Regions from separate parts of the Enterobacter sp. RIT637 genome, predicted to be linked through region 1. Evidence: predicted binding sites of a transcription regulator. Region 1 holds the regulator's gene; the other holds the start of a gene.
The links. The regulator LexA, encoded in region 1, represses DNA repair genes until DNA is damaged. The targets are predictions, from matches to a motif close to TNCTGTATGTACATACAGNA.
Positions count from the first base shown of each region.

Region 2: a site for LexA is predicted at 6,799-6,818, ahead of sbmC (DNA gyrase inhibitor SbmC). Genes of this name have one in related genera too.

Region 1 covers NZ_JAIHAZ010000028.1:886-9,953, forward strand. Annotated here, with positions in the region: gene malM (maltose operon protein MalM) at 1-679, shown strand, start outside; gene ubiC (chorismate lyase) at 860-1,357, shown strand; gene ubiA (4-hydroxybenzoate octaprenyltransferase) at 1,370-2,239, shown strand; gene plsB (glycerol-3-phosphate 1-O-acyltransferase PlsB) at 2,333-4,753, opposite strand; gene K5E19_RS22570 (diacylglycerol kinase) at 4,908-5,276, shown strand; gene lexA (transcriptional repressor LexA) at 5,385-5,993, shown strand; gene dinF (MATE family efflux transporter DinF) at 6,056-7,393, shown strand; gene K5E19_RS22585 (CsbD family protein) at 7,514-7,723, shown strand; gene zur (zinc uptake transcriptional repressor Zur) at 7,771-8,283, opposite strand; gene K5E19_RS22595 (cupin domain-containing protein) at 8,398-8,886, shown strand; gene traF (conjugal transfer protein TraF) at 9,060-9,068, shown strand, end outside.
Region 2 covers NZ_JAIHAZ010000015.1:88,383-97,450, reverse strand. Annotated here, with positions in the region: gene K5E19_RS18735 (AMP nucleosidase) at 1-434, shown strand, start outside; gene K5E19_RS18730 (aminopeptidase P family protein) at 453-2,225, shown strand; tRNA gene K5E19_RS18725 (tRNA-Asn) at 2,371-2,446, opposite strand; gene emmdR (multidrug efflux MATE transporter EmmdR) at 2,550-4,004, opposite strand; tRNA gene K5E19_RS18715 (tRNA-Asn) at 4,166-4,241, shown strand; gene K5E19_RS18710 (gamma-glutamylcyclotransferase family protein) at 4,295-4,627, shown strand; gene K5E19_RS18705 (DUF496 family protein) at 4,677-5,012, opposite strand; gene K5E19_RS18700 (FUSC family protein) at 5,160-6,218, opposite strand; gene sbmC (DNA gyrase inhibitor SbmC) at 6,310-6,783, opposite strand; gene dacD (serine-type D-Ala-D-Ala carboxypeptidase DacD) at 6,902-8,074, opposite strand; gene sbcB (exodeoxyribonuclease I) at 8,267-9,068, shown strand, end outside.

The DNA.
Region 1 (9,068 bases):
GACCCTGACGCTGACCAGCGAAGTGAACAAGCAAACCAGCGTATTCGCGCCTAACGTTCTGATCCTCGATCAAAACATGACGCCATCAGCCTACTTCCCGAGCGACTATTTTAGCTATCAGGAACCGGGTGTAATGAGCGCTGACCGACTGGAAGGCGTGATGCGCCTGACACCAGCCCTGGGCCAGCAGAAGATTTACGTCCTGGTATTCACAACAGAAAAAGATTTGCAGAAGACGACAAAGCTGGTTGACCCGGCGAAAGCCTACGCGAAAGGCACCGGAAACTCTGTCCCGGATATTCCGGACCCGCTTGCTCGTCATACCACTGATGGTCTGGTCAAACTGAAAGTCTCTACCAACAGTGCTTCAAGCGTACTCGTCGGCCCACTGTTCGGCTCATCCGGCCCGGGCCCTGTGACGGTAGGAAACACCGCTGCACCAGTCTATGCCGCACCTGCTGCTGCCGCGCCTGTGGCTGCATCGGCCCCTGCTCCGGCACCAACGAAGCCATCTGAGCCGGTACTGAACGACACCGAAGCGTACTTCAACAATGCCATTAAGCAGGCAGTGAAGCGCGGCGATGTCGACAAAGCGCTGAAGCTGCTTGATGAAGCTGAACGTTTAGGTTCAACCACTGCCCGTTCCACCTTTATCAGCAGTGTAAAAGGCAAGGGGTAACCGTTTCCCCACAGTGCTGATTTGTTAGTAGTTTAGTGCGCCTGAGTGGGCGCACTTTTTTTGGTTCTCATCGCGCTGTTGCGCCATTGTTGCGATAGTGATCGCTAAATAACGTTTGAACGCCCTCTATCTGCGTTTCTGCGATACAATGCCATTACGTTATGTATCGGAGAGTCTGGCATGTCACACCCCGCGCTTACGCAACTGCGTGCGCTGCGCTATTTCGACCAAATACCTGCGCTTGACCCGGAGCAACTGGACTGGTTGCTGTTGGAAGATTCCATGACGAAACGTTTTGAGCAACAGGGCAAAACGGTCACGGTGACGATGATTCAGGAAGGGTTTGTCTCTGCCGATGACATCGCCAGCGAGCTGCCGCTGCTACCGAAAGAAGATCGCTACTGGCTGCGTGAAATTTTATTGTGTGCTGACGGCGAGCCGTGGCTTGCCGGGCGAACAGTGGTGCCTGAGTCTACCCTTTCCGGACCAGAACTTGCCCTGCAACGATTGGGGAAAACGCCGCTGGGGCGGTATCTTTTCACCTCGTCTGAACTGACCCGAGATTTTATTGAGATTGGCCGTGATGCCGACCTGTGGGGGCGTCGTTCCCGCCTTCGTCTGAGTGGTAAACCGTTAATATTGACGGAGCTTTTTTTACCGGCATCGCCGTTGTACTGAGAGGAAGACAAAATGGAGTGGAGCCTGACGCAAAACAAGCTGCTGGCCTATCACCGCTTAATGCGAACGGATAAACCGATTGGCGCGTTGCTGCTGCTGTGGCCAACCTTATGGGCGCTGTGGGTGGCGACGCCGGGCGTCCCGCCGCTGTGGATCCTGGCCGTGTTTGTTGCCGGTGTCTGGCTGATGCGTGCTGCAGGATGTGTAGTCAACGACTATGCCGACCGGAAATTTGATGGACATGTAAAGCGAACGGCTAATCGCCCGCTGCCCAGCGGCCAGGTTACGGAAAAAGAGGCGCGTACGCTGTTTGTAGTGCTGGTGCTGCTCTCCTTCCTGCTGGTGCTAACGCTTAACACCATGACGATCCTGCTGTCTGTCGCCGCGCTGGCGCTGGCCTGGGTCTATCCGTTTATGAAGCGCTACACCCATCTGCCGCAGGTGGTGCTGGGCGCGGCATTTGGCTGGTCGATTCCGATGGCATTTGCCGCAGTTAGCGAGTCTGTTCCGCTCAGCTGCTGGCTGATGTTCCTGGCGAATATTCTCTGGGCCGTGGCGTACGATACGCAGTACGCGATGGTCGACCGCGATGACGATCTCAAGATTGGCATCAAGTCGACGGCGATTCTGTTTGGCCGTCAGGACAAACTGATTATCGGCATTTTGCAGGTGGCGGTGCTGGCGCTGATGGTGGCGATTGGTCGCCTGAACGGGCTGAACTGGGAGTTTTACTGGTCCGTGCTGGTGGCGGGACTGCTGTTTGCGTATCAGCAGAAGCTGATTGCGAAGCGCGAGCGTGAAGCCTGCTTCAAAGCGTTTTTAAATAATAACTACGTCGGTCTGGTGCTGTTTTTAGGGCTGGCGATGAGTTACTTTGGCTAAAAAGAAGCCCGGTGGCGCTAGCGCTTACCGGGCCTACATGTCATGCAGGAACGTAGGCCGGGTAAGGCGAAGCCGCCACCCGGCTTTTTTACATCACTCGCCCTGCGTCGCGCTTTCGATCGTTAAACGCACGTCCGAGGTAATCAGCTCGGCCAGCATCTGGTAAATCTTGAGCGTCTCTTCCGGTTCGGCATCGCCCGTATCGCTGATAAACCCTTCATCACGCAGCGTCAGCACCAGTGAGCTGAATACCGCTTTGTCGAAGAATTCCGGCGCGTTAATGCCGTGCAGAACAGACAGGCGCTGTGCCAGCGTCCGGCTCTCTTTTTCCAGCGTACCGCGGTTGATCGACGGGTTCGCGCTGAGCAGCCAGAAGGTGATGGCGTAGCGCTGCAGCGTTTCACGCGCACCGGCGGCCAGCAACTGCAGGGTGCGGGAACGCGACGGGTTGATATGCAGCTCGTCATTATTCAGGGTAATCAGCCCCTGACGACGCATCTCTTCCGTCATTTTATCCAGCTCAACCGCCAGCTCATCTTTACTCCAGCGCAGGAACAGCTCCGCTTTCAGCATCGGGTAGATAGCTTCAAGATGGCGCAAGAGTTCCTGACGTGAAATGCGGCGATGCTGGGTAATAATGGCCGCCATCAGCGACGGCAGCATCAGCATATGCGTGATGTTGTTGCGGTAGTACGTCATCAGCACGGCCTGCTCGCGCGGCAGGATGATGATGTCACCGATGGTGTCTTTCTCGACTTCGAACTTGTTCATCTGCAGCGCGTGGTCGATAAGCTCGCTCGCGGTAGCAGAAGGCACGGTCGAATCAACCGAGTACGGCACGTTGCGCATAATGTTCAGGTAGCAATCAAGCTGCTCGGTCAGCTGCTCACGGGTGAGTGAGCGCTGGCGAGAGGCCAGAAGCGCGGTACAGCACAGGTTCATGGCGTTCGCCGCGCCTGCGTTGTTGATGCGCACCATCAGCTCGGCAGCAATACCGTTCACCGTAGGCGTCAGCCACGCCGGACGTACCGCTTCGATAGGATCGATAGACTCGCGCCACTCCGGAACATGGTTGTTCAGATACGTCATCAATGGCATCGGTTCGCCAAAGTTCACGTATCCCTGGCCAAGATTGCGCAGCTTGCTCAGGCCGCGCAGCATCTGCGGCAGGCTCTCTTTCTCTTTGGTCGCACCGCGCAGTTCTTTCGCGTAAGTGCCCACTTCCATGACGTGTTCATAGCCAATGTAGATCGGCACCAGCGTGATCGGACGCGTACCGCCGCGCAGCATTGCCTGGATGGTCATCGACAGCGTGCCGGTTTTCGGATCGAGCAGACGACCGGTACGGGAACGACCGCCCTCCACGAAGTATTCAACGGAATAGCCGCGGCTGAACAGCTCGCCGAGATATTCACGGAATACGGTGGAGTAGAGCTTGTTGCCCTTAAAGGTACGACGGATGAAGAACGCACCCAGACGGCGGAAGATCGGGCCTGCTGGCCAGAAGTTCAGGTTGATGCCCGCCGCAATGTGCGGTGGTACCAGTCCCTGGTGATACAACACATAGGAGAGCAGCAGGTAGTCCATGTGGCTGCGGTGGCAGGGCACATAGACAATTTCATGGCCGTCGTGGGCCAGCTGGCGTACGCGCTCGGCGTTGTGGACGTTAATGCCCTGATAGAGACGGTTCCAGGTGAAGCTCAGGATACGGTCGGAGAGACGAATCATCTCGTAGGAGAAGTTAGCCGCAATCTCTTCCATCAGCGCAATGGCGTTCTGCTGTGCTTTCTCGTGGGAAATCTTCTTGCTGCGCGCTTCGTCTTCAACCGCGCGGGCAATCGCTTTGGAGGCCAGCAGCTTGTTGAACAGATCCTGACGCGCCGGGAGACGAGGCCCAACGGCAGCCAGACGCTGGCGTGCGAAGTGCATACGCGCCACACGCGCCAGTTTTTGCGCGATGATCTTGTCGGTGCCGTGCTCGTCCGCCATACGGCGCAGCGAAACGGAAGGGGAGAAGCGTACAAAGCTGTCGCGTCCCAGCCAGGAGACCGCGAAGAACTTCTGGATGCCGTTGAGCATACGCAGCGGCGGATTCTCTTCGCCTTTTTCGCGGCCCGGACGGCGACCAAACATCACTGAGACCGGCACCATCTGCACATCCAGATCGGGATTGCTGCGGTGCAGGTCGAGATAGTCATGGAACAGCTTGATGGACTCTTCTTTCGGCGTGTAATAGGTAAACACGCGTGGTCCGCCGTGGATAAACACATAGCGCGGCAGCAGAGTGCCATCAACTTCAAGCGGTTCAAGTGGGTCAGGTAAATCATGCGCCAGACATTGGGCGCGAAGCGTCAGCAGGTCTGCCTTCGAGTTATAAGGCAAAACGTACATAATAGGGCGCGACGTATCGAGCCCTAATTCCAGCGCAGGTTCTGCTGGGATAGACTTACTTTTTACCAGGACGCTTAATGGTAAATTAAGTAATTTGTAGTAAATTCGTGGCCAGCCGGACATAAACGATGTAAAGCCTCTGGTTAATAATGCAATTGCGGCGCAAGGATAACAGAAAGCGCGCAAAATTTCTGTTGTTACCCGTCATACTTCAGGCTGCAGCAAAACGCGCTGCGCTTATAGTTAGTGACGCTTTTTCCAATAAAAGGTTCTTTTAATGGCCAATAATACCACTGGGTTAACCCGAATCATCAAAGCTGCTGGCTATTCATGGAAAGGTTTCCGTGCCGCATGGGTCAATGAAGCCGCGTTTCGCCAGGAGGGCGTTGCCGCTATCGTCGCGGTTATCATCGCCTGTTTCCTTGATGTTGATGCTATTACCCGCGTGCTTCTCATCGGCTCTGTTCTTTTGGTGATGATAGTGGAAATTCTCAATAGCGCTATTGAGGCGGTTGTGGACCGTATCGGTTCAGATTTCCACGAACTTTCTGGCCGTGCGAAAGACATGGGGTCTGCCGCTGTGCTGCTGGCGATTATCACGGCAGCGATCACCTGGGTCACGCTGCTTTGGTCACATTTCCGATGAGCCTCGAGGAATAATTAAGTCCCTGGTTTTTTGTGCAGTTTTTGGTTCCAAAATCGCCTTTGACTGTATATACTCACAGCATAACTGTATATACACCCAGGGGGCGGAATGAAAGCGTTAACGACCAGGCAGCAAGAGGTGTTTGATCTCATCCGGGATCATATCGGCCAGACGGGTATGCCACCCACGCGTGCGGAAATCGCGCAGCGTCTGGGCTTCCGTTCTCCAAATGCGGCCGAGGAACATCTGAAAGCGCTGGCGCGCAAAGGTGTGATTGAAATTGTGTCTGGCGCGTCTCGCGGCATTCGTCTGCTGGTGGAAGAAGAGACAGGCATTCCGCTGGTTGGCCGTGTCGCCGCGGGTGAACCTCTGTTGGCCCAGCAGCATATTGAAGGTCACTATCAGGTCGATCCTGGTATGTTCAAGCCGAGTGCAGATTTCCTGCTGCGCGTCAGCGGGATGTCCATGAAAGATATCGGCATTCTTGATGGCGATCTGCTGGCCGTTCACAAAACCCAGGATGTGCGTAACGGTCAGGTTGTGGTCGCGCGTATTGATGATGAAGTGACCGTCAAGCGACTGAAGAAACAGGGTAACACCGTACAGCTGCTGCCCGAAAATAACGAATTCTCCCCGATTGTGGTGGATCTGCGCGAACAGAACTTCTCCATTGAAGGTCTGGCCGTTGGCGTTATCCGCAACGGTGAATGGCTGTAACCTCTTCCTGACAGGCTGCGGGACTCCGTAGCCTGACTCATTTCCCATTCCCGGTATCTTTCATGTCACTGCTTACAGCTTCTGATAAGGCATTGTGGCGTCTTGCACTGCCGATGATTTTTTCCAATATCACCGTTCCTTTGCTTGGCCTGGTGGACACCGCGGTGATTGGTCATCTGGATTCTCCCGTTTATCTGGGCGGCGTGGCGATTGGCGCAACGGCAACCAGTTTTCTCTTTATGCTCCTGCTCTTCTTACGCATGAGTACCACGGGGCTGACGGCACAAGCCTATGGCGCGAAAGATCCGCTGCGACTGGCGCGCGCGCTGGTGCAACCACTCGTTCTGGCGCTTGGGGCTGGCGCGTTAATCGTTCTGTTTCGCACGCCGCTGATTGATCTGGCGCTGCATATTGTGGGCGGGAGCGAGGCGGTACTTGAGCAGGCCAGGCGCTTTCTTGAAATTCGCTGGCTCAGTGCGCCCGCATCGCTGGCAAACCTGGTTCTGCTGGGCTGGCTGCTGGGCGTGCAGTACGCTCGTGCGCCGGTCATCCTGCTGGTGGTGGGAAACCTTTTGAACATCGTGCTCGACCTCTGGCTGGTGATGGGTCTGCACATGAACGTACAGGGCGCGGCGTTGGCAACCGCAGTCGCAGAATACGGCACGTTTATCATCGGTCTGTGGATGGTCTGGCGCGTACTGGCCCTGCGTGGGGTTTCCCTGGTCATGCTGAAAACCGCGTGGCGCGGCAACATCCGCAAGCTGCTGGCGCTGAACCGGGACATCATGCTGCGCTCGCTCCTGCTACAGCTCTGTTTTGGTGCGTTAACGGTTTTTGGTGCCCGTCTTGGGCCTGAGATCGTTGCGGTAAATGCGGTGCTGATGACATTGCTGACGTTTACCGCGTATGCGCTGGACGGCTTTGCTTACGCCGTGGAGGCGCACTCCGGGCAGGCATACGGTGCGCGTGAAACTGGCCAGCTCCACGAGGTGTGGCGGGCGGCTTGCCGTCAGTCAGGTCTGGTCGCGCTGGCGTTCGCACTGATTTATGCCTGTTTCGGCAGCGACATTATCGCGTTACTCACGTCGTTACCGGCATTACGCGAACTGGCGAGCCACTATCTCATCTGGCAGGTGATCTTACCGGTGGTGGGCGTCTGGTGTTATCTGCTGGATGGCATGTTTATTGGCGCAACCCGCGGCGCGGAGATGCGTAACAGCATGGCCGTCGCGGCTGCAGGCTTTGGCCTCACGCTGCTGACCTTACCGTATTTGGGTAATCACGGTTTATGGCTGGCGCTGGCGGTTTTCCTGTCGCTGCGCGGATTGTCGCTGGCATTCATCTGGCACCGCCACTGGCAAAACAATACCTGGCTCCCTTCCCGTCACGATATATCGTGACGGTTAAAGATTCCGAATATGAAATCAACCGCCGAATCCTTAACTACAATAATTATCACGTCCAGCAGAAAAGAACGTAACGGACGTTACGACCCAACGCTTAACTAAGAGGACACGATGATGAATAAAGACGAAATCGGCGGCAACTGGAAGCAGTTCAAAGGTAAAGCGAAAGAACAGTGGGGTAAGCTGACGGATGACGATATGACCGTCATTGAAGGTAAACGCGATCAGCTTGTCGGTAAAATTCAGGAACGTTACGGCTACGCGAAAGACCAGGCGGAAACCGAAGTCAAAGACTGGGAAACCCGTAATGACTACCGCTGGTAACGCTGAATAACCCACAGGGCGGCTCTAAGCCGCCTTTTCTTTTGCCGTTAACGCGGCTTTTTCTTCACGAGAATAGAGTGGTCGTGCTGACAGGCGTCCTGATGACGGCAGGCTTCCACCTCCACGCACGCCGAGCACAGCCCGTGCGCTTCAATCACGTTATGACGCAGGGCGAAGCCCATTTTAGCCGCCAGCGTATGCATAATATCTTCCACGCCTTCCGCACCCTCTTCCTTTACCGCACCGCAGCGATCGCAGATAAACATGGCTGAGGTATGGGTTGGCTGATCGAACAGATGGCACAGTACATAGCTATTGGTCGATTCAACCTTGTGTACAAAACCTTGTTCCAGCAGGAAATCCAGCGCGCGATAAACCGTAGGCGGTTTTGCCTGCGGTTCGCTTGCGCGCAGCAAGTCCAGCAGGTCATATGCGCTGATGGCACCCTGTTGCAGGCTCATCAGGCGCAAGACCTCGAGGCGCTGCGGAGTCAGGCGCACATTGCGTTGCGCACACAGCTTTTCGGCCTGCGCTAACAGCTCTTTTGTGGACTTATCCATTTAGCACCTCGGATGTATAGGATGGAAAACCCTCACTTTATCATGTTCTGGTAAAAACACCGAGATCCACCAGGCTGTGCTATACCTGACGCATCGCAATTCGGGGAATTAACCATGAAAAGACCTGACTGTATTAAGCACTGGAAAGATGTGGAAGGTGCTGACGATTCGACCTATCCCGACAGTGACGAACTTTTTTCCATCGGCGCGCCCCTCGCTCGCAGGCTAGGCTTAGGCCGCATTGGTATTCATCATGAGCGTTTGCCGCCAGGGCGTCGTACGTCTTATCCGCATGCGGAAAGCGACGAAGAAGAGTTTATTTATGTGCTTGAAGGGCATCCGGAGGCCTGGATAAACGGCTACCTGTGGAAGCTTGAACCAGGAGACAGCGTGGGGTTCCCCGCCGGGACGGGCGTTTGCCATACCTTTATAAACAACACTGATGAAGAGGTACGGTTGCTGGTTGTCGGCGAGGCCAACAAAAAGCAAAACCGCATCTACTATCCGCTGAACCCGGTCTATGCCGCGACGCGTGAGGACCGCTGGGTAGATCATCCTCCTCAATTTTTTGGGCCGCACAATGGAAAACCCGAGCGGAAATAATTTTCCTCTTCTATAAATATTGAGGGCCGTCACAAATTACAACAGGCCGTAAGGGAATTTTACTTAGGGAAAGAAATAGCGGGTCTTTTACTACTTATTCACAGCAATAGTTCGTTCCTGTTTGGGTGATAACAGACAGGGGTTATTTCATAACAGACTATAACGGGCATACTGTGAAAAAA
Region 2 (9,068 bases), on a different contig from region 1:
TCCCGAGCATCGCGGAAGTACAGCGCGCGCTGTATGACGCCACCAAAGAGGTCAGCGGTATGCCGGGTGAAGAGGTTAAACAGCGCCTGCGTACCGGCACGGTGGTGACGACGGATGACCGCAACTGGGAACTGCGTTACTCCGCCTCCGCGCTGCGTTTCAACCTGAGCCGCGCGGTGGCGATTGATATGGAGAGCGCCACCATTGCCGCGCAGGGGTATCGCTTCCGCGTCCCTTACGGCACGCTGCTGTGCGTGTCTGATAAGCCGCTGCACGGCGAAATTAAGCTTCCGGGCCAGGCCAACCGCTTCTACGAAGGGGCTATCTCTGAGCATCTGCAGATCGGCATTCGTGCGATTGATTTACTTCGCGCGGAGGGCGACAAGCTGCATTCGCGCAAGCTGCGCACCTTCAACGAGCCGCCGTTCCGCTAATAACGATAAGGAAAAACAATGTCCAGCACATCACGGCTCTCTGCCCTGCGCCACTGGCTTGAGGCCAGCCAACTCGACGGGATGATCGTCCCGCGGGCGGATGCCTGGCAGAGCGAATACTGCGCGCCCTACGACGAAAAGCTGGCCTGGCTGACGGGCTTTGACGGCTCGGCCGGTCTGGCTCAGGTGCTGAAAGACAAAGCGCTGCTGTTCGTCGACGGGCGTTATCAGGTTCAGGCTCGCATTCAGGTCAATACGGATGAGGTTGAGATCCACCACCTGCACAACGAGCCGCTGGCAGAATGGCTTGCAGAAAACGTTGAGGCCGGGACACGCATCGGTTTTGACGCGCTGCTGATGACCAACTCGGAGTTTGAGCAACTGTCTGCCACGGCGTGCGAGCTGGTGCCTCTGAAGGCCTCGCCGTTTGACACGCTGTGGACTGACCGCCCTGCCGCACCGGCGGGGCTTATCCGTGAAATGCCCATTGAGGTCAGCGGTGAAAGCAGCGCAGAAAAACGTCAGCGTGTGGCCGCCGTGCTGGCAGAACACAATGCTGATTATCTCGCCGTCACCCTGCCGGATAACATCGCCTGGCTGCTGAACGTGCGTGGCTCCGATATCCCCTACAGCCCGGTACCGCTCTCCTTTGCCCTTCTTGGTCGTGACGGTCACGTTGAGTGGTTTGTTAACGACAATAAGCTCAGCGCCCTGCCTGACGATGTGCGCAGTGCGTTCACCATTGCGCCGCAGGATACCTTTATTGAACGCTGCCAGCAGATTGCTGAAGGCAAACGGGTAATGATTGATGCCGATTCCGCGCCGGTGGCCCTGCGCTTCGCCATTGAGCCACGGGGAGAAATTGTCTGGCGGACCGACCCCATCACCCTGATGAAAGCGACTAAAAACCCGGTCGAGCTGGCAGGTTATCGCGAGTGCCATCACCAGGACGGGGCCGCGTGGGTCAACTTCCTCGCCTGGCTGAGCCGTGAAGTGCCGCTGCGCGAGGCGGCTGGGAAACCGCTCACCGAGCTGGACGCACAGGCGCAGCAGCTTGCGTTCCGTCAACAGCAGCCTGGGTTCATCGAGCAGAGTTTTGCAACCATCTCCGCCTCTTCGAGCAATGCGGCGATGTGCCACTATCATTCGAGCGAGGCCAGCAATAAGCCCATCGGCCATGACCATTTTTACCTGAACGATTCCGGCGGCCAGTACGCTAACGGCACCACCGACGCCACCCGCACGCTGGCGTGGGGGAAAGTCGATCCGCAGCAGCGCCTGCACTACACTGCCGTGCTGAGAGGCTTCCTGTCGCTCATTACCCTGCAGTTTCCTTCCGGAACTCAGGGGCATCAGTTGGATGCGTTTGCGCGTCGCCCGCTCTGGGAGATGGGGCTGGATTACGATCATGGCACCGGACACGGCGTGGGGCATCAGCTGCTGATCCATGAGAACCCGCATCGCATCGCCAAAAAGGTCAACCCGTGGCCGCTGGTGGCGGGGAATATCATGACCATCGAACCGGGCTACTATCTGGGCGATAGCCACGGCATTCGTATTGAAAATCAGGTGGAGATTGTGGAGAGCCGTCCGGGATTCTGCAGATTTGCCTCGCTGACGCTGATCCCGATTGACCTAAGCCAGGTGGAATTGCATCTGCTGGGCGAGCAGGAAAAGCAGTGGCTGGATGAATATCATCAGCAGGTACGCGAGGCGCTGTTACCGCTGGTGAATAGCGAGGCTCGTTCGTGGCTGGTTGAGGCAACGGCACCGATTCGTGTGAACGGATAGTGCGGCTTTTGCCGGGTGGCGGCTTCGCCTTACCCGGCCTACGATTCGAGGTTTTTGTAGGTCGGGTAAGGCGAAGCCGCCACCCGACAATTTTATCAGATGCAGAAAAGCAAAAAGCCTGCTTTAAAAGCAGGCTTTTCAAATTTGGCTCCTCTGACTGGACTCGAACCAGTGACATACGGATTAACAGTCCGCCGTTCTACCGACTGAACTACAGAGGAATCGTGTGAACGGGGCGCATATTATCGATGCTCCCCGATGATGTCAAAGGCAGAATGCAGATTTCCGTTCGTTTGCCGATTTATTCTCCATTTCGCACATTTGTCAGGCATTCTTTCGCGGATATTTCCATAACCAGCGCCCACTTACCATGCGCCAGTAGAAAAGTGCACCGCGTACGGCCCAGTCAAGGAACATCCCCAGCCAGACCCCTACAACGCCCATTCCCAGCATAATCCCCAGCGTATAACCCGCCACGACACGGCACCCCCACATCCCGAGCATGGATACCCACATGGCAAAGCGGGCATCGCGCGCGCCTTTTAAGCCAGCGGGCAACACCCAGGATGCCGCCCAGATCGGCATAAACGCGGCGTTGAGCCAAATAAGGATCTTAACCACCTCTTTAACATCGTTTTCGTGGGTGTAGAACGAGGCCATCAGTCCGGCAAAAGGCGCGGTTCCCCAGGCAATCATTGTCAACCCAATGGTCGATAGCCAGAAGACATGCCGGAGCTGACGCTCCGCCTGTCCTATCTGCCCTTTCCCGAGCCGTTTGCCGGTGATAATCGTGGAGGCGGAACCAAGGGCGTTGCCCGGCAGGTTAATCAGCGAGGCGATGGAGAAGGCGATAAAGTTACCGGCAATAACATCCGTCCCCATACCGGCCACAAACATCTGCGTCAGCAGCTTGCCGCCGTTGAACAGCACCGACTCAATGCTGGCCGGAATACCGATGCCCATCACTTCCCAGATAATGGCAAAGTTAAACGGCCTGAAATAACTTTTCAGCGTGAGGCGCAGCGACGGGGTGATGCCCGTCATCAGCACCCCGATAATCGCTGCCGCGCCAATGTATCGCGAAATAGTAAGGCCAAGGCCAGCACCAACAAACCCCAGACCGTCCCAGGAAAAGACCCCGTAAATCAGGACACTACTGATGATAATGTTCAGGATATTCATCCCGCCGTTGATCAGCAGCGGAATTTTGGTATTGCCCGCCCCGCGTAACGCACCGCTACCAATCAGGGCAATGGCCGCCGCCGGATAGCTTAACACCGTCATTTCCAGGTATGTCAGCGCAAGGTCTTTTACCTCACTGGTCGCCTCGCCCGCGACTATATCGATAATTTCTTTGCCGTAGTAATGGATAACCGCTGCCAGAACGATCGAAAAGATGGTCATGATCATCAGCGACTGGCGTGCCGCCTCGCGCGCGCGCTTCGGATCGAGTTTACCCAGACTAAAGGCAACGACGACCGTTGTACCCAGATCGATGGCGGCAAAGAAAGACATCACCACCATGTTAAAACTGTCCGCCAGCCCTACCCCCGCCATCGCCTCTTTACCCAGCCAGCTGACCAGGAACGTACTTAGCACGCCCATCAGCAGTACGCAGGTATTCTCCAGGAAAATAGGCACCGCAAGGGGGGTGATTTCACGCCAGAACAGAACACGATAACTTTTACGTTTTGCATACCAGGGCGTGCGCATGATCGCCTGGCGTATGGGGGCAGTGACGTTCAAAATGGACCTTAGCGAGAAAAGTTGAAACTCCATTTCAAATGATGGGGGAGAAATGGCTATCCTGCAAAGTATTTCCATAAAAAAGATGTTTGGATTTACAACAAACCGACGACATAATCAGCAATCAGTCGATTTTCCCTAAGATCAGGTTTGACAAAACTTTTTTCGCCGCTAAGATAAGCCTCCACAACGATTCCTCTGTAGTTCAGTCGGTAGAACGGCGGACTGTTAATCCGTATGTCACTGGTTCGAGTCCAGTCAGAGGAGCCACATTTAGAAAAGCCTGCTTTCGAGCGGGCTTTTTGCTTTTCCGGTGAGGATAAATGGACGCACTGTTTGTTTACGGCACGCTACGCCCCGGTCACTCTAACGCGCATATTCTTGAAAACATTGGCGGTGAATGGGTCGCTGGCTTCGTATCCGGCACGTTTTACGAACGCGGCTGGGGCGCAGCAGCGGATTTCCCCGGGATTGTGCTCCACCCGGACGGACCCCGCGTCGAAGGCTATCTGTTTATCTCTGATAACCTTGCCGCACACTGGCAAATGCTGGATGAGTTTGAAGACGGCTACGACCGGGTTGAGGTCACGGTGACGACCCTTGAGGGTCAAGAGGTTAAGGCCTGGATTTATCAGCTTCAGCCGCGCTCTGCGTAATAAAAAAGGCTCTCTGTCACCAGAGAGCCTTTTTCACAATTAGCGGCGATTACTCGCTTTTTGCTTCAGCGTTTTTGATTTCGCCCATCACTTTCAGCTTCTTGGAGATGTCGCGACGCTCTTTGGACAGCTCAGCGTTTTTGATGATGTAATCATCAACGCGGTCTTCGTAGTCGCTCTTCATGCTGGCGATGATGCCCTGAATAGCTTCTACGCTCATGCCTGGCTTGATGTAGTCGCTCAGGTTGTCGAGCAGCAGAACACGTTTCTGGTTGTCACGGATCTTCTTCTCAACGTCCTGGATTTCACGCTGTAGTTTGTTTTTACGGCGGAACAGGCGGACGAATTCCAGAACATCCTGGAACGAAGGCTTGGTAGTTTCCATTTTTACACCCCTGATAATGTGAGATTCGGATTCGTTAAGGCAACCGTTGTAACAGACAGCGGCTGCGAATGACAATGAGTATATCGTTTAAATCTATCATAACCCCAATTGCTGCTGAATCGAAGCAGCAGGCGTCACATACGCCTTTTATTTGCGCAGCGCCCGACAAATTAGGTGCGATAGCAGCTCAAGCTGTCGCGCCAGTTCCATACTCAGCCAGACGTAGCCATGAATAGGCGTCTCCGCCACGTTATCGCTCTGGCGTTCATTGATTAGCTGCTTCAGCTCCGCGACGATCTCATTCAGTCGCTCGCTGTTGGCCAGTATCGGCTGCGGGTTGCCTTCATAGAGTGCATGAGCAATGGTCAATAACGTTTGCTGCGTCATCTGCTGGGTCTCTTTGAGCGTATGCGCGTTAAGCATCAGCAGATGGCTGGGACGGGAAGCCCAGTGCGCGTTAATCTGCAGTTCAAGCATGCAGACCAGATTGCGGCTGACCGTCTGTATGGCTTCAAAAATCGCTTTCTGGATATGGGTTTCTTTGCTGGCAGGTGTAATCAGGCCGCGCATTTTGACGACATCATTGAGGATCTTCTGCAGGTGTTTTTCCAGCCGTGGCCGCTCAACCAGATTTGGGGAGAAACCGGCCTGATAAACGCGGTTAAAGGCGGTGACGTAATTCGCCATCTGGATGCGCCAGTGCAGAAAGGCGCGTTGCGGCCAAATTCCCGTAAACAGCATCGCCAGCAGCGAGCCGAGTACCACATCCCCGCTTCGCCACAGCGCCGTAGTCATATCCCCGGCGGGCGCGCCGACCACCACCGCGAGCGTAATCCCAATCAGCAGCGCCTGATAGGGCCTTTTGCCCAACGCCAGCCAGCCGCAGAGGAACATGGCGGCACCGCACCATGCCAGCATGATAGGAAAGGAGATCAGCTCCAGTTTCAGGGCGATAAGCCCAAGGGCGGAGCCTAAAACGGTCCCGCCAATTCGCTCAAGCGCGCGCGGAACAACGTTTCCCCAAAAGGAGATGGGCCCCATCACGACCACCAGCGTAATCAGCGGCCACGTCCCCTCCGGAACATCCAGCAAGCGAACCAGTACAAACGTCAACACGAACGCCAGCGCGATGCGGCACCCATGCACCACGCGGTAATGTTTGTACAACCGAATTTCAAACGGCGTTAATGATTTGTCGGGACGCACACCCGCTCTCCAGCTACACGGCAAATCACAATTGTACTGTGTTTTCAGCCGGGTGGATCGCCCCCGGCTAAAAAACCCACTTTTTACAGGGTTAACCTGCTTTATGCTCTACCGCGACGAACATCTCAATGTCCCAGTAGCCATCTGCATTACCATCATTGAGATAGCGTTCGAAGCAGGGTTTTGGAGCAATCTGGTATTTATTGTCCTGCAGGAGGGAATTAAAGAACTGGTACCACGGGGTCGCAAAGTCGTAGTTCTCCACGCGCGCCGTTGCGACGGCATAATCACCAGCTGCAATTTCGGTCATTATCACCCCTTCACTGTTATCTGGAATGATAAAGTCATCGGGTACCGTGACGGCGGTGTCACAGCGCAGTTTTTCTGCCGGGACCTCATCAGGATTATCGTAGTAAACCGCCACCCACTCCAGCGGCTGAATGTGACGCCCATCCACCCACATGACCAGTTGTTCAAAGCCCTGCTTAACGGTTTTTTCCCAAGGCCCAACAAGGTGAAAACCCGCGATCTTACGTTTCTGTTGCTGCTTGATGCTGTAGTCCATGCTGCCTCCGATTATTACTGTATATTTATACACTATAAAGCAGAATGAATATTATCGGCAAACGAGGTGTGTTTATTATGTGAGCAGACTCGCAACCCTGCCAGTCTGCTCAGAAAGGTTAGATTTTGTGATGCAGATAATCACTCAGGCGAGAGAAAAGACCGCCTTTATCAACGCGTTCCAGCGTGACCAGCGGCCAGTGCGCCACCAGCTTATCGCGGTCGTACAGCTGAATTTCACCGACCCGCTGATGGGCGGCAATCGGAGCTTCCAGCTCTTTTTTATCCAGCACGTATTTGGCCTTGATGTTAGGCACTTCCGCTTTTGGCAAGGCCAGCCAGAAGTCCTGATCGGTTCCCAGGTTTACCTGTTCTTTATCACCGTACCAGATCCGCTCGGTCCCCACTTTTTTACCGCTGTGCAGGATCTGCACCGTATCAAAGTTCTGTTGTCCCCAATGGAGCAGCTTGCGCGCCTGATCTTCACGCCCCTTCGGGCTGTCTGCGCCCATTACCACGGCGATCAAGCGACGCTGACCGTCCACCGCAGAGGCAATCAGGTTAAAGCCCGCCCCGGAGGTATGCCCCGTTTTCAGACCGTCCACGTTCATGGTTTTATCCCACAGCAGGCCGTTGCGGTTCTGCTGGGTGATCCCGTTCCAGGTCAGGCTCTTCTCGCTGTACATATGGTAAAACTCTGGCTCACCGTGAATGATGGCGCGGGAGAGCACGGCCAGATCGTAAGCGGAGCTGTGCTGCCCAGGTGCATCCAGTCCGTGAACGGTTTCGAAATGGGTGTCGCGCAGGTTCAGCTTTTGCACGTAGTCATTCATCATGTTCACGAACTGCGGCTGGCCGCCCGCGACGTGATCGGCCAGCGCCACGCAGGCATCGTTACCAGAGTCGACAATCAGGCCCCGGCTGAGATCGCGTACGGAAACGCGGTCGCCCTCTTTCAGGAACATCAGAGACGATCCGTCAAAGACCGGGTTACCTTTTGCCCACGCGTCGCGACCAACCGTGACGATGTCATCCGGGCTGATGCGATGGCTGTCGATAGCGCGATCGACGACGTAGCCCGTCATCAGCTTGGTCAGGCTTGCCGGATTACGCTGTTGATGTTCGTTGCCCGCCGTTAATATCTGACCAGTAGTGTAATCCATCAGTACCCATGACCCCGCCTGGACGGCAGGTGGCTGCGGGGAGAAATCCAGCGGATCGGCAGCCAGCGCAGATGTGATACTCGAAGCAAGTAAAGAAACAGCAATAAACAGACGGCGTTTCAACGGTATATCCTCAGGTCATTAAAAATCGATGACCTTTTTACGGGAGTTCTGCTGTCGTTACCTGCCTTAATTGCAAAAAAATGTGACAGAGTGCATGTTTTTCTCTGGCGCTGTCTCGCAAATTTCACGCTTAACGGCGCATTTTATTCGGACTGCTTAGCGCGATCGTTTACCATAGCGTCGTGAATTTTTTACAGGATGATATTACTGGTGTCTGATTCTGCCGCGCGCCCAACTTTTTTGTTCCACGATTACGAAACCTTTGGCACCCATCCGGCGCTGGACAGACCGGCGCAGTTTGCTGCCATCCGTACCGATGACGAATTCAACATCATTGGCGAGCCAGAGGTCTTTTACTGCAAGCCCGCGGATGACTATCTGCCGCAGCCGGGCGCGGTGATGGTTACGGGCATTACACCGCAGGAAGCACGGGAAAAAGGCGTTAGCGAAGCGGAGTTTGCCCGCCGCATCCACGATCTGTTTACCGTTCCCAATACCTGCGTGGTCGGTTACAACAACATCCGCTTCGATGATGAAGTGACGCGCAATATCTTCTACCGCAACTTCTACGATCCCTATGCCTGGAGCTGGCAGAACCGCAATTCCCGCTGGGATTTACTCGACATTATGCGCGCCTGCTATGCCCTGCGTCCTGAAGGCATTAACTGGCCGGAGAATGAGGAAGGTCTGCCGAGTTTCAGGCTTGAACACCTGACGCGTGCCAACGGCATTGAGCACAGCAATGCCCACGACGCGATGGCGGACGTCTATGCCACCATTGCCATGGCAAAGCTGGTGAAAACCGCTCAGCCGCGTCTGTTTGAGTACCTGTTGAGCCACCGCAGCAAGCAGAAGCTGACCACGCTGATTGATGTACCGCAGATGAAACCGCTGGTACACATCTCCGGGATGTTCGGTGCCTGGCGCGGCAACACCAGTTGGGTTGCGCCGCTGGCATGGCATCCCGACAACCGTAATGCCGTTATCATGGTGGATTTGG